DNA from 4 places in the Pseudalkalibacillus sp. NRS-1564 genome. Region 1 is predicted to be linked to each of the others. Evidence: riboswitches for the same ligand, from Rfam matches in the RefSeq annotation. Region 1 holds a riboswitch; each other region holds the start of a gene.
What was found. Region 1 has a riboswitch for S-adenosylmethionine ahead of ACIFPW_RS17030 (sulfite oxidase-like oxidoreductase). Riboswitches for the same ligand answer to the same signal wherever they lie in the genome.

Region 1 (3,419 bases):
GCAATCGCTTCACGTTCTTTCTCGTAAGCCATCTCATAATCACCTGCTACATAGCTATCAAATGAACCAATCAACTGATTAATGTGAGCTTGAAGTCCTTCAGACAATGTTTCAGCTTGAAGTCGTTCTCCTGTTGCATTTTCCAAGAAATTAGAGAAATCTTCTTTATAACCATCTAAGCTATCTAAAGCTTTTTGTTTTGCATCTTCATCTTCATTACCTGTTGCTTTCACATAGTCAACGAAGAAACCGATATGATTGCTCCAAATTTCATTAAATTCAGCTCCTGCTTCTTCACCATAAACGGATGTAATCGCAGCTGTAAGGTCTTCCGTGTTTTCACTTAAGGCACCAGCAGAAGCTTCAAAATCTGCAGAACCTTCAGCTCCTTTTCTCATTGTTTCTACTGCAAGATAAGCATGCTCACTTAGTAAATGGCCAAGATCAGCACGAAGATCAGCACCTGGTGTTTCTACTGTAGGCTTGTCCATTTGCTGGTCGTGGTCAGAGGCAAATGCTCCAGCAGTTGGTATTAAAAGTGAAAAGCTAAGCGGAACAATTAATAGTCCCTTTTTCCAATCGATCACTTTCTTTTTCATATTCTTGTTCGTATTCATTTTCAAATCCACTCCCCTTAATTTTGATTTACACTTAGCTAACGGAGGGAAGATCCATTTAGATCATTCTTTTTTAAAATTCTTCTCTTTTTTTAATTACCAGAGAATAAAAAGTCAGCAAAACCCACACATACTAAGGTTCTGCTGACTTTCAAGTTTTAACTATTTTTTTATAGATATGATGATATTTAGAATGTGATAATAAACTACCTTTTCCTCAATCAATTCTATATGTGTTAATCACGCCCGCTTTTTTAAGAAAAATTAATCAAACTCTTTTTTCTCCCATTCATCTTCCGGTAGTCCCAAATCCTCTCCAGAAAACCTTTCTTCTTTAAATGGATCGGCATGGTTATGAAATCCGTTTTGTTCCCAAAAACCAGGTTTGTCTTCATTGATAAATTCTATACCTCTGATCCATTTAATACTTTTCCAGAAGTAAAGATGCGGTACAACTAACCTGAGAGGCCATCCGTGTTTTGCCGTTAATTTCTCTCCATCGACTGAGTGGGCAAGAATAACATTATCTCTCATTAAGTCAGTGAGGTGAATATTCGTTGTATAGTTATAGTCACCATGTAGCATAACATGGTTCGTTTTCGGTACTATCCCATATGCGTTCATAAAATCCTTAATCAAAACCCCTTCAAAAGTATTATCAAACCTAGACCACCTTGTGACACAGTGAATATCACACTTTACTTTCTTCTGTGGTAAGGCAAGTATGTCGCTATAGGAAATGATCACTTCCTTATCAATTTCTCCAAATACACTTAGGTTCCATGTCGACATCTCATACACAGGTACATCACCTTCATGTAGAATAGGGAACCTTTCTGTAAGTACTTGCCCCGGTGGCAGACGATCACCATACTTTTCACTTGCATCTGGAACTTTCATTTTGCGAATACGGTCAGCTTTTTTCAAATTCTTCACAACCCGTCTCTCATTTATTGAATCGTCTAAAAAAACTCTTCCTAACTAATAAGGAAGAGTTCGCTTCAGAGCTCTTCCTTATCTCTCAGAGCATAGACTCTGCTGGATTTGGCACCTTGTCTATCAGGTTGCCGGGCATCAAAGGGCCAGTCCCTCCGCCTCTCTCAATAAGGAAATTAAAAATCTAATTTTGATTCATTCTATCGGTCTATTTAGTATTTTGCAATTATTGTTTTAAACGAGGTTTTTCTTCATTTCAACAAATTGAAATTCTCCCCCATTGGTTTGTTGCATAAACAGATGAGTGATTTGAAATCCAGCCCTTTGATACACTTTTATGGCTCGTTTATTAAATTCAGCTACTGCCATTCCAAAGGAAGTTGGACGATACAATTCAACTGCTTTTTGAAGGCCAGCCTCCAAAAAAAGAAAAGCCTTCTCCTTTTCCAACATTATCGGGACACATTCCTAGGCCAATTTCTATATGGTTGTCTTCATGCTCATGAAAACTAAAAAAACCAATAAGATGATCCCTATGGTAGACGCTCCAATAATTTTCATTGCTGGCTGCATCTTCCCGGAACTCTTTTAGATCTTCAAGATCCTCGTCCATATTATAAAATGAGTATAGCCCATCATAGTTCCACGAGATAATTCGCTCGACTTCTTCTTGACTTATTAACTTAAATTGATATACCAATACTCTCCCTCATTTCTGTGTGATTGAAAAGGAAAAGCCCCATGCTGGGAAATGCATGGGGCTCACACTTTATATTTTAAGGGGGCAGGAACCGGGGAAGTCCCTGCAAAAATAGTGTAGCAAGTTCCAAGGGCATGATGATTGATTATGAGTTGTTTTTCACATTCTTTTAATAAATGAAAAGAAGCTGGACAACTATTTATAAACCATGATCGTTTGAAGTTCTCGAAATCCAATGTCTTTATAAATGTATTTCGCGAAGTTAGAGGAATACACATTCAAACGAATTTCCTCATATCCCTGTTCTTTGAAGTTTTCAATACTCGCTTGAACGAGCTGCTTAGAATACCCTTTCCCACGAAACTTTGGAAAAACAAATACATCATAAATGAACCCATGCTTGCTTTCTGTAAAATAATCCGTGTTTTCTCCAAGTAATACCCAGCCAGCAATTTCCCCTTCGTCGCGATAAATGAGGTGGTAACCACCTCGATCAAGAATGGATGATACAATTTCAAGTGCTTTCTCTTCTTTTACGATACCGGGATTTGTCGTTCCTTCATTAACAGATTGAATGGAATTCGACAAAATAAAATCTCTTTCTTCTATCGTCGCTCGTTCGATCACATAGTTTCCCTCCATCATCAAAATCATTCATTACTCGTTTATTCTTGATGCAAGAACCTTATTCCTCCCATAAGTAAGATGCATATTCTTACCAAATTTATTTTTTTGTTAAAGCATAGACGCATGTATCAGTTAGTTTACTGCCATCAATTGAGACATGGTCGTTTCGTAAAATAGCCTCAAGTTGAAACGATTGTTTCTCGGCAATTCGCCGACTTCGCCAATTTGTCGCATTACAACGAATTTCTAGCCTTCTAGCGTTTAGCTCTGAAAAGGCGTAATCTACAATGCCTTGGACCGCTTCAGACATATAGCCTTGACCAGCGTATCTAGAATCAATCCAATAACCGATTTCAAATTTACGAACGTTCCAATCTATTCGATGTAACCCTGAGGAACCGATAAAATCACCCGTCTGTTTATGGAAGAGTAATAGTCGAAGATCCTCCCGCTTTAAAAACGCTACGTGAGATTCGCGGATATTCGCTTCAACATCTTCTTCCATTTGATCTATATGTGCGAAAGGCATCCAGGATTTA
Region 2 (3,419 bases), on a different contig from region 1:
TGGTGTCACGTGTATTCTTCACCCTGTTGGAGGCGATCACGCGGCTGATTCGGTTGTGATTTATATGAAGGAAGAGAAAATCCTTTTTCTTGGAGACTGCTTTTATCCTGATATTTTTTCAGAAAAAGTCAACTACACTGTTAACACAACAAATCGACTGCTTGATCAATTAGAAAGCTTTGAGGCAGAATGGTTCATCTTATCACACGGGGAGGCAATCTCTAAGGAGGATTTTAAGAACGAAGTGAACCTTTTACGTGCTGTTGCTTCTATTACTGAGGAGTGCAATGGTGATGTTACACGTATGCAAAAGTTGTATGAGCATAATGTTGGCAGAGACTCACGCGAAGAGGAGCTTGAAGTGATTCAAGAATTTGCTAACGGGTATACGATGTAAAAAGCGCTAGTTGGAATGACTTTCTTCAAAGAACGGAGTGGGATGTATGGCAATCATTCATGTAGAAAATGCTTATTACACACGTGAGAAACAGATGATTTTATCCGATATTTCTTTTTCCGTAGAGAAAGGACAGCATCAGGCCATTATCGGATTAAATGGATCAGGTAAAACGACACTACTTCAGTTAATTCACGGCTCGATCTGGCCACTGCTTCGCTATGATCCCGTCGTTGAAGTATTGGGGCATCGTCTTGGGAAAACTGATTTGAATGAGCTTAGAAAATCTATTGGCTGGGTGAGCAACGCTTTCACTGAGCGTATCTCGCCGATGCAGGAGCAGGTGACGGAACAGGAAGAATCGCAAGCGATGAAGATGATGCAGGAATGGGGGATTGCTCATTTACGCGGTAAACCTTTTCGAATTTGCTCTCAAGGTGAGAAGCAGAAAGTCCTGATAGCGAGAGCTTTGATGTCTTCGCCAAAGCTTCTTATTCTAGATGAACCGTGCAACGGACTTGATCTATATTCACGCGAACAGTTATTAGCTCAGGTTGAACGACTTGGAAAAGAGGAAGATGGTCCAACCATATTGTATATCACTCATCATATTGAAGAGATTTGTCCCGTATTCACTCACGCCATGATTATGGAAAATGGTCGAATTGCAGTGAATGGCAAGAAGAAAGATGTGTTAACAGCTGAACATCTTAGTAAAAGTATGGGCGTCCCTTTAGAAGTGACGTGGAACAGAGAGCGACCTTGGGTTCAGGTGAATTCAAATGAGATGAAGCCAGCTTATCCATCTGCATAAGGACCGTGTATCTCAAAAATGCCCAAATTCGTTCATCGTCAAAAGGAGGTATGTATTGAAGGATTTTGATTCGCTAACTCATAAAGAAATTGCGATTCGATATACGGTATTGACGCTGTTTCTATCGTCTACCATTTTTATAGTGGATTACGACCTTCCACTCTGGGCGTATGTCATATGCATGCTTCTATCGATATTTGGTATTGCGGTGAACTTGTTGAAATGGAAACGTGGGAAAAAAGTTAACGTCACATTTAAAGATCATGTCATTCGCTCCTGCGTTTTTTCTTTCATGGCCTTTCTCTTGTTGGTGCTGCCTTTTGACTACAGTTGGTTGATGATTCTTATGATTCTATCTCTTGTCATGGCGAATACGATTGATTTCATGCGCATGCGGAATAGGATACAAGAGGGGCAACGGCAGGGATAAAAGACCTGAATCATTTGGATTATTTTTCATGAAGATTGCTGGTGTTATCGCCATTTAGTTAATTGAATGATGATAATTTTCTAATAATATATTGACTTTTATTCGATCACGAGATAACATTTGAACCAATCATTGTCATTTACAATTTGATAGCAACATTTCTTATCAAGAGAGGTGGAGGGACTGGCCCTATGAAGCTTCGGCAACCGATGAGATGATCCTTCATCTCATACTGTGCCAAATCCAGCAGGTTTATCCTGAAAGATAAGAAGACTGGCTTCGTACTTACAAACCTTTCTTCTTATGTTTTGAGAAGAGAGGTTTTTTGTGTTGAATGGGTTAGGGGGAATGCAGACGAATTTATTTGCTATTAATTCCGAGTAAACTACTTTCATTACATTGAATTAAATTTTAGTATTGTGAGGTGGATTGTATTGCAGTTACAGGTTGTGAATAGCCCTTTTGACAAAGAACAAACGGAGCTTTTAAATCGTCTCTTACCAACATTAAATGAGACGCAGAAAATATGGCTGAGCGGATACCTTTCCGTACCAGGTAGCTCTGAAGCTGCGGCAGCTACTGAGACGATTGCTCAAGGTGTTTCTGCTTCAGAAGCATTCTCTAAACAAGAAGCAAAAACACGTGAGCTTACGATTCTCTATGGCTCACATACTGGCAATTGTCAGTCACTAGCGGAATCTTTCTTTGAGCGATTGGAAAACGAGAAATACAACGTTACCCTTTCATCGCTTGATGATTTTAAGCCAAAGTCGCTTAAAAAAGTAGAAGATTTATTATTGATTACAAGCACCCATGGAGATGGCGATCCTCCTGATAATGCGTTAAGCTTCCATGACTTTGTTCAAAGTAAGAGAGCCCCTGAATTAGATGGTCTCAGATTCTCAGTCTTATCACTTGGTGATAGCTCCTATGAATTTTTCTGCCAAACCGGGAAAGATTTTGACAAGCGCTTTGAAGAATTAGGTGCAACAAGGCTCTATCCTCGTGTAGATTGTGATCTTGATTTCGAAGAGCCTGCAGAAGAGTGGTTCGAAGGCGTGACGGGAGTATTGAAAGAAGATCAGTCTACGAGAGAATCGACTTCTGAAACAAAACCTGATGAGTCGAATCAGACGTATTCCAGAACGAATCCATTCAAAGCCGAAATTCTTGAGAATGTTAATTTGAATGGACGTGGATCGAATAAAGAAACACGGCACATTGAGCTTGATCTTGAAGGATCGAACCTTGAATATGAGCCGGGTGATAGCCTTGGTATTTACCCGGAGAATGATACTGCTCTTGTCCGTCAGCTAATCGATGAAATGAACTGGAAGCGAGAAGAACAGGTTACGGTGAACAAAAAGGGTGACGTTCAGCCACTTGAAGAAGCTTTAACGAAAACATATGAGATTACGAGTCTCACAAAGCCATTGCTCAAGAAGATTGCAGAGCTGACATCAAGTTTTGAGCTTAAGCGCATGGTTGAAGCGGAAGGCGAAGAACTAAGAACATACCTTTACGGTAGAGATTTAATTGATTTGGTGAAGGACTACGGACCGTGGACCGTCTCGGCACAGGAGTTTGTAAACGTTCTGCGCAAAATTCCGGTTCGTCTTTATTCGATCGCAAGCAGTTCAAACGCAAATCCAGATGAAGTTCATCTCACAATTGGGGCACTAAGGTATGATGCACATGGTCGAGCTCGTACGGGCGTATGCTCTGGCCAATGCGCAGAGCGCTCACAAGCGGGGGATACACTCCCAATATTTGTGCAG
Region 3 (3,419 bases), on a different contig from region 1:
AGACACCATTCATAGACCATCCGTGTTCATCATCACCGATAAGAGATCGATGAGCATCTGCTGAGAGCGTTGTCTTTCCAGTTCCAGATAAACCGAAAAATAGAGCAACATCCCCCTCTTTACCTACGTTAGCAGAGCAGTGCATTGAAAGAATATTTCGCTCTGGTAATAAGTAGTTCATAACGGTGAAAATAGACTTTTTAATTTCTCCAGCATATTCTGTTCCACCAATTAAGACGGTTCGTTTCTCAAAGGAGATAATAATAAATGTTTCTGAATTTGTGCCATCCACTTCTGGATCAGCTTGAAAACCAGGTGCAGAAATGACAGTGAATTCAGCGTCATGTTCTTTTAACTCTGATTCATTCGGACAGATGAACAGCTGGTGGGCGAAAAGGTTATGCCAGGCATATTCATTAATAACCTGAATGGGTAGTCTTGATGACTGGTCAGCACCAGCAAATCCTTTAAACACATAAAGTCCCTTTTTCTCACCGAGATAGTTCAACACCTTTGTGTAAAGGTTTTCAAAACTTTTTTCGGAAATAGGTTGGTTTGTTTCCCAGTTCACTTTGTTCTTTACGGAATCTTCCTTTACAATGAACTTGTCCCCAGGAGAACGTCCTGTATATTTTCCGGTTTCTACGCGAAGAGCTCCTGTAGCTGATAGTTGCCCTTCGTTTTTAAATAGTGAATGTTCAACCAGTTCAGACACTGATAAATTCACATGTGGATTATTCTTATTTAATATCGCATCCAATAACGGTGAGGAGAAGGAAGCTGTTTTCATACGTTAAACCCATCCTTTTTTAAAGATTTCGTTGATTGACTTGTTTAACTCAAAAATAGTATAACACATTCATTCAATTATTCTATACTAATCTATGTATTTTTTGCATAAAAAGTGAAAAATGGGTGAATGACTATTTCTTTAGGTTGAAATCCTGTCGCCATTATATAGGAAGTGATTATTTTATGGGTAAGGATTAGGGTAGTGGTTCGGTCGCTTCGCCCTTGAATTCGAACACAAAGCCCGTGTTCTTTTTGTAGGGCTCCAGCGCTTGTCGAAGCTAAACGGGCGCTTCCGCTTTTCTTCATTGACACATCCTTTCATGTGCGTTATTATATGTCGAGAATGGATACTCTTATCCCGAGCAGGCGGAGGGACAGGCCCGATGAAGCTCAGCAACCAACTCCTATACAACAGGATTAAGGTGCTAACCTGCAAGACGATAGTCTTGGAAGATAAGAGGCGAAAGGCATGAGATATCAGCTCCTTTTCCCTCTGAATGTAGGGAAGGGCTTTTTTAATGTCGTTGAGATTGATGACGCTATAAAAAAAGGTAAGACGATAAGAAATTGAATTCGTTCTCTCGTTTCGGCACAGGGTAATAGGGAAATGAGTACCGTATCCATTACAACATAATTAGATAGGATCCAATCCTTAAGGAGGTACTTGAGTGAGTAATCGTCGTTTGTTTACTTCTGAGTCAGTAACAGAGGGGCATCCTGATAAAATTTCAGATCAGATTTCCGATGCCATTCTGGATGATATTCTTGCGCATGATCCAAATGCGCGCGTTGCCTGTGAAACTACAGTAACAACTGGTCTTGTTCTAGTTTCCGGTGAAATTACAACATCACACTATGTTGATATTCCGAAAGTGGTTCGTGAGACGATTCAAACGATCGGCTATACACGTGCGAAATACGGATTTGATGCTGAAACATGTGCTGTTCTTTCATCTATTGATGAACAGTCTGCAGACATCGCTGCAGGTGTAAACGTTGCTCTTGAAGCACGTGAAGGTACGATGTCAGATGATGAAATCGATGCAATTGGTGCAGGTGACCAGGGGCTTATGTTTGGTTACGCTTGTAATGAAACAGCGGAATTAATGCCGCTTCCGATTTCTCTTGCGCATAAACTAGCGCGTCGTTTGAGTGAAGTAAGAAAAGAAGAAATTCTTCCTTATCTTCGTCCTGATGGTAAAACACAAGTAACAGTGAAATACGATGAAGCTGGTAAGCCGGTTCGCGTTGATACCATTGTTGTTTCTACACAGCATCATCCTGAAATTTCACTTGAACAAATTCAACGTAACATCAAAGAACACGTTGTGAAGCCGGTTGTTCCTGCTGAATTAATTGATGAAGAAACAAAATACTTCATCAACCCAACAGGACGCTTTGTTATCGGTGGACCGCAGGGTGACGCAGGTTTAACAGGAAGAAAAATCATTGTTGATACTTACGGCGGTTATGCGCGTCACGGTGGCGGTGCTTTCTCAGGTAAGGATGCTACGAAAGTAGACCGTTCTGCGGCATATGCTGCTCGTTATGTTGCTAAGAACCTTGTGGCAGCGGGTCTAACAGATCGTTGTGAAGTTCAACTTGCTTACGCTATTGGGGTTGCTCAGCCAGTATCAATTGCTATTGATACATTTGGCACAGGAAAAGTGTCTGAGGAAAGTCTTGTAGAGCTAGTAAGAGAGAACTTCGATCTTCGTCCAGCAGGCATTATAAAGATGCTTGATCTTAGACGTCCCATTTATAAGCAAACAGCTGCGTATGGACATTTTGGACGTACTGATATTGACCTTCCATGGGAACAAACAGATCGTGCAGAATCCCTTAAACAGGGTGCCGGAATTTAATTAATTTCTAAGAAGCCAAAAATATTTTGGCTTCTTTTTTTTGCTCTATCATCCTTTTTGACATCCGTTATATTGTATTGAATTATCATAAAATAGATGGGTGTTGTGATAAAATGGAAGAAAAAATGGAGGAGTGTAATGTGTGAATACTAGTATATTCGGAGAAACCGTGACCGATGTGAATGAACTAAAAGACATGGCAGGAATACCGAGTAAATTGGCTGCAAACAAAGTCATATCTTTTCTTGATAAACACTGTAAAGAGTTCATATGCCGTACACCATTTATTACGATTGCCACCCAATCAAGTACGGGTGGTGATGTTTCGCCAAGAGGCGATGCACCGGGGTTTATTCAGGTTCTAGATAATCATCATTTATTGATACCGGAAAGACCGGGAAATAAACGAATGGACTCATTGATCAATTTATTAGAAAACCCAAATATCGGTTTGCTGCTGATGATTCCCGGCCGAGAAGAAGCGTTGCGTATTAATGGGAAGGCCTTGATTGTAAAAGATAAAACGCTGCTAGAGCAGTGTGAATATAAGGGGAAAACGCCTTTGTTAGGTATTGGAGTAGAAGTAAAGGAATGCTACATTCATTGTGCCAAAGCCTTTAAACGATCATATCTTTTTGAACCTGAACGATGGCCGAGTACTGAGGGGCTCGCCCCAGCTGCCAGAATGCTATCTGATCATGCAAAAATAGGCGAAGAAAAAGTGATTGAATCGTTGAAAGAAAGTTACACTAAACGTCTTTA
Region 4 (3,419 bases), on a different contig from region 1:
CGCCCAAGAGAGATTAACTGCAGTGGGACGAGAGGAGGCAAGATATTTTCCTTGGTTGACTAGCGCTGTTTTGAACGCTATTGCTTCGTTTGTTTGAACATGCTGACTCCAAAGAACAAGACCATACGCTGCGGCGATTCCAATGGCTGGTGCTCCGCGGACCACAAGGGCAGAAATGCTATTCCAGACATCCTCGATTGCCGTTTGCTTAAGGTAGATCTCTTGTTGTGGAAGATGCCGTTGATCGAGGAGTAAGAGATGATCACCTTTCCACTGGAGTGATGAGATAACAGTCATTTAAATGACCTCCTTGATTGCTTTAATGTATTGTTCAATCGAAGTGATGCTTTTTCGGTCTAAAATAAGTTTTTTTCCAAGGGTAAGCGCCTTTTTTTCCACAGCGAGTTTTACTCTTGGATCACTGATCGTCTCGATCTCTTCTACATGAGCAAGTCCAATCGTTCTTCGGATGATTTTACAGCCGGAAAATCCAATGCTATCGACAAAAATAGATTGTAGAAGAGCGTCTAGGTATCCTCTCGAATAACGATTATCTTCTGAGAGATGGTCGTCCCATAATGATCGGAAAGTAGATTCAAATACGTTCCAAACCTCGGTAGTGACGCCAAATAAATAAGCGAGGTATCCTTCTTTCTCTTCTTCTGATCTATGGGCCTCCTGCGACAGGATACTAAGCGCAATATTGGCGATAAAAGCACCGACATCAAAACCAGCTGGCCCATAGAAAGCAAATTCTGGATCGATTATTTTGGTTGAGCTTTCCGTAACAAACAGGCTACCTGTATGTAAGTCCCCATGTATCAAAGCTTCTCCTTTTGTTAAAAAAGAGTGTTTGAGGGAGGCCACTTCAGTGAGGAAATCGTCATCTTCCCACAGCGATTCAACATCTGCTCGAAGCTCTTCTGTAAAGGCATTGCTTTCGGCATTGTAGAAAGGATCTGAAAATACGAGGGTTTCTGTTATGCCACATAAGTCTGGATTACTAAACCGTTTGGCAAGCTCTTTCTTATTTGCCGAACCAAGACCGTAGTCAGAAGTGAAAAAGAGCGTATGAGCGAGGTAGGTACCGACGTTTCTTGCAAGTTCAGGATATATACGTCCTTCAATAAGTCCTTTGCGTAAAATAGTGTGCGTTGATAAATCTTCCATAACCGTTGCGGCTTTTTCAGCGTCATGCAAATAAACGATTGGAGAAAAGTCAGGAACGAGCGAGTGAGCTTGCTTGAGCGCCTCGCTTTCAATTCTGGACCGATCAAGTGTAAGCGGCCAGGATTCGCCAACTACTTTGGCATAAGGCAAGGCTTGTTTGACGATCCAGGATTGTCCTGTTTTCTTGTGTTGAACATGAAAGACATAATTTAAATTGCCATCGCCAATTTCCTTTACATGAACGGGAGCGGTGCGATCCAAAAGCTCGTGATGCTCTAAAAATTGCACAACTGTTTCGCTTGTAAACGGTGTGTACCCTGAAGTGATCTGAATACCCATGTAAAATTCCCCTTTCAACTATTTATGGTTGTTGTATTGCATGAAGATCGGAATTTCGGCATAAAAAAAGCCTCTTTCCGAAGAAAGAGGCTTGAAGACAGAGATACTTCACACCTCTTATCTTCCAGAATGAATATCATCCTGTTGGAAGTAGCACCGTGCCATTTAAGTCATGGATTCATCTGGACTTAAAAATAGGTCGGTTGCTGGGCGTCATAGGGCCAAATCCCTCAGCCTGCTCTTGATAAGAGAAAGTTTATGAAATTATTTTACAATTTTTTCGCTTGAAATGTATGTTACAGAGAAAGGAACATGTTTGTCAATAATATTTTGAATATTATTTATAAATATCTGGACGTCGATCTTCAAAGATAGGAATGCGACTCCGGATTGATGACATTTCCTCTTCGTCAATAGAACCTGTTAAAATAACTTCTTCTTCTCCTGCTTCTGCGATAATTGTTCCCCACGGATCAATGATCAATGAGTGTCCTCCAAACGTATTATCAGGATCTGCCCCGACACGATTACAAGCAATCACGTAGCACTGATTTTCAATCGCGCGACTGATAAGTAATGCTCGCCAATGATCGGTGCGTTGCTTTGGCCATTCTGCTGGTACGAACAATACTTGGGCACCTTCAACTGCATGAAGGCGAAGCCACTCAGGAAAGCGAATATCATAACAAATGAACCCGGCACATGGGAGTTCTTCAAGTGTGAAATGACTTTTTTCATTTCCAGAAACGAGGAATTTCTCTTCATTCATCAAACGAAACAGGTGCGCTTTGCTATACTCATGAACGAGCTGCCCATCTCGATTGAACACAAGCATGGTGTTCGTTACTTCGCCGTTATGATGCTTAGCGATGGAGCCCCCGACAATATTTACGTCGTTTTTTTGCGAGGCGAGATAGAAAAGCAATCGACTTTTCTGCATCAGTATCTCCAATTTCATCAAGACGAGATAAATCATAACCTGTGGACCACAATTCTGGTAAAACGATGATATCTGGTTTGTCACTCACCGCCTTAGAAACAAGCTCTTCAACTTTAGAGAAATTCTTTTCTGGATTGCCAAAAGCAATATCAAATTGCAACAGGGCAAGGTTTTTCATTGATTTGTCCTCCTTACATGTTTAGAAATTGACCTTTACATGGTTGTGTATCCAAGATAACATAACTTATTAGAATTTCTCGAAAATTTTAACAGGATGTGATTCCATTTGAAACAATTTCAAACTTCAGATGCACTTAAACGTTTACCAGAACAATTTTTTGCGAAGCTTGCTGGAAAAGTGAACCGTTATGTAGAGGCGGGATATGACATTATTAACCTTGGCCAAGGAAATCCTGACCAGCCGACGCCTGCGCATATTATCGAGTCTTTGCAGCAGGCAGCTGAAAACCCTGCATACCACAAGTATCCGCCATTTAAGGGACAACCTTTTCTGAAACAAGCCGCGGCTGACTTCTATAAGCGAGAGTTTGGTGTTGAGCTTGATCCGGAGAAAGAGGTAGCCGTCCTTTTTGGTGGAAAAGCTGGCCTTGTAGAAGTCAGTCAATGTTTGTTAAATAAAAGTGACGTGGCGCTCGTGCCAGATCCTGGCTATCCTGATTATTGGTCTGGTGTTGCGATGGCTGAAGCGGATATGCAAATGATGCCGTTACTTGAACAAAATGATTTTCTGCCTGATTATAGCGCGATCCCAGAGAGTGCTCTTGCAAAAGCAAAGCTCATGTTTTTAAATTATCCAAACAATCCTACCGCTGCTGTAGCAACGAAAAGCTTTTTTGATGAAACGGTTAGGTTTGCGGATGCCAATGACATCTGTGTCGTTCATGATTTTGCTTATGGAGCGATCGGATTCGATGGAGAACGTCCTAAAAGCTTTTTGGAAACAGAAGGT

Region 2: another riboswitch for S-adenosylmethionine. It lies ahead of ACIFPW_RS00930 (assimilatory sulfite reductase (NADPH) flavoprotein subunit); the one in region 1 lies ahead of ACIFPW_RS17030 (sulfite oxidase-like oxidoreductase).
Region 3: another riboswitch for S-adenosylmethionine. It lies ahead of metK (methionine adenosyltransferase); the one in region 1 lies ahead of ACIFPW_RS17030 (sulfite oxidase-like oxidoreductase).
Region 4: another riboswitch for S-adenosylmethionine. It lies ahead of mtnK (S-methyl-5-thioribose kinase); the one in region 1 lies ahead of ACIFPW_RS17030 (sulfite oxidase-like oxidoreductase).

Annotation. Positions count from the first base shown of each region.
Region 1 is NZ_JBITPM010000038.1:35,245-38,663, reverse strand. Features, by position in the region: gene ACIFPW_RS17035 (copper amine oxidase) at 1-617, opposite strand, end outside; gene ACIFPW_RS17030 (sulfite oxidase-like oxidoreductase) at 882-1,544, opposite strand; SAM riboswitch class I at 1,629-1,727, opposite strand; gene ACIFPW_RS17025 (hypothetical protein) at 1,788-1,976, opposite strand; gene ACIFPW_RS17020 (GNAT family N-acetyltransferase) at 1,948-2,253, opposite strand; gene ACIFPW_RS17015 (GNAT family N-acetyltransferase) at 2,449-2,880, opposite strand; gene ACIFPW_RS17010 (GNAT family N-acetyltransferase) at 2,978-3,419, opposite strand, start outside.
Region 2 is NZ_JBITPM010000002.1:106,441-109,859, forward strand. Features, by position in the region: gene ACIFPW_RS00915 (MBL fold metallo-hydrolase) at 1-397, shown strand, start outside; gene ACIFPW_RS00920 (ABC transporter ATP-binding protein) at 444-1,211, shown strand; gene ACIFPW_RS00925 (hypothetical protein) at 1,267-1,641, shown strand; SAM riboswitch class I at 1,801-1,912, shown strand; gene ACIFPW_RS00930 (assimilatory sulfite reductase (NADPH) flavoprotein subunit) at 2,076-3,419, shown strand, end outside.
Region 3 is NZ_JBITPM010000037.1:62,669-66,087, reverse strand. Features, by position in the region: gene pckA (phosphoenolpyruvate carboxykinase (ATP)) at 1-790, opposite strand, end outside; SAM riboswitch class I at 1,143-1,252, shown strand; gene metK (methionine adenosyltransferase) at 1,461-2,657, shown strand; gene ACIFPW_RS16735 (MSMEG_1061 family FMN-dependent PPOX-type flavoprotein) at 2,800-3,419, shown strand, end outside; gene ACIFPW_RS16730 (hypothetical protein) at 3,417-3,419, opposite strand, start outside.
Region 4 is NZ_JBITPM010000044.1:11,428-14,846, reverse strand. Features, by position in the region: gene mtnA (S-methyl-5-thioribose-1-phosphate isomerase) at 1-297, opposite strand, end outside; gene mtnK (S-methyl-5-thioribose kinase) at 298-1,509, opposite strand; SAM riboswitch class I at 1,624-1,760, opposite strand; partial or broken gene ACIFPW_RS19585 (carbon-nitrogen family hydrolase) at 1,847-2,627, opposite strand; gene ACIFPW_RS19580 (pyridoxal phosphate-dependent aminotransferase) at 2,736-3,419, shown strand, end outside.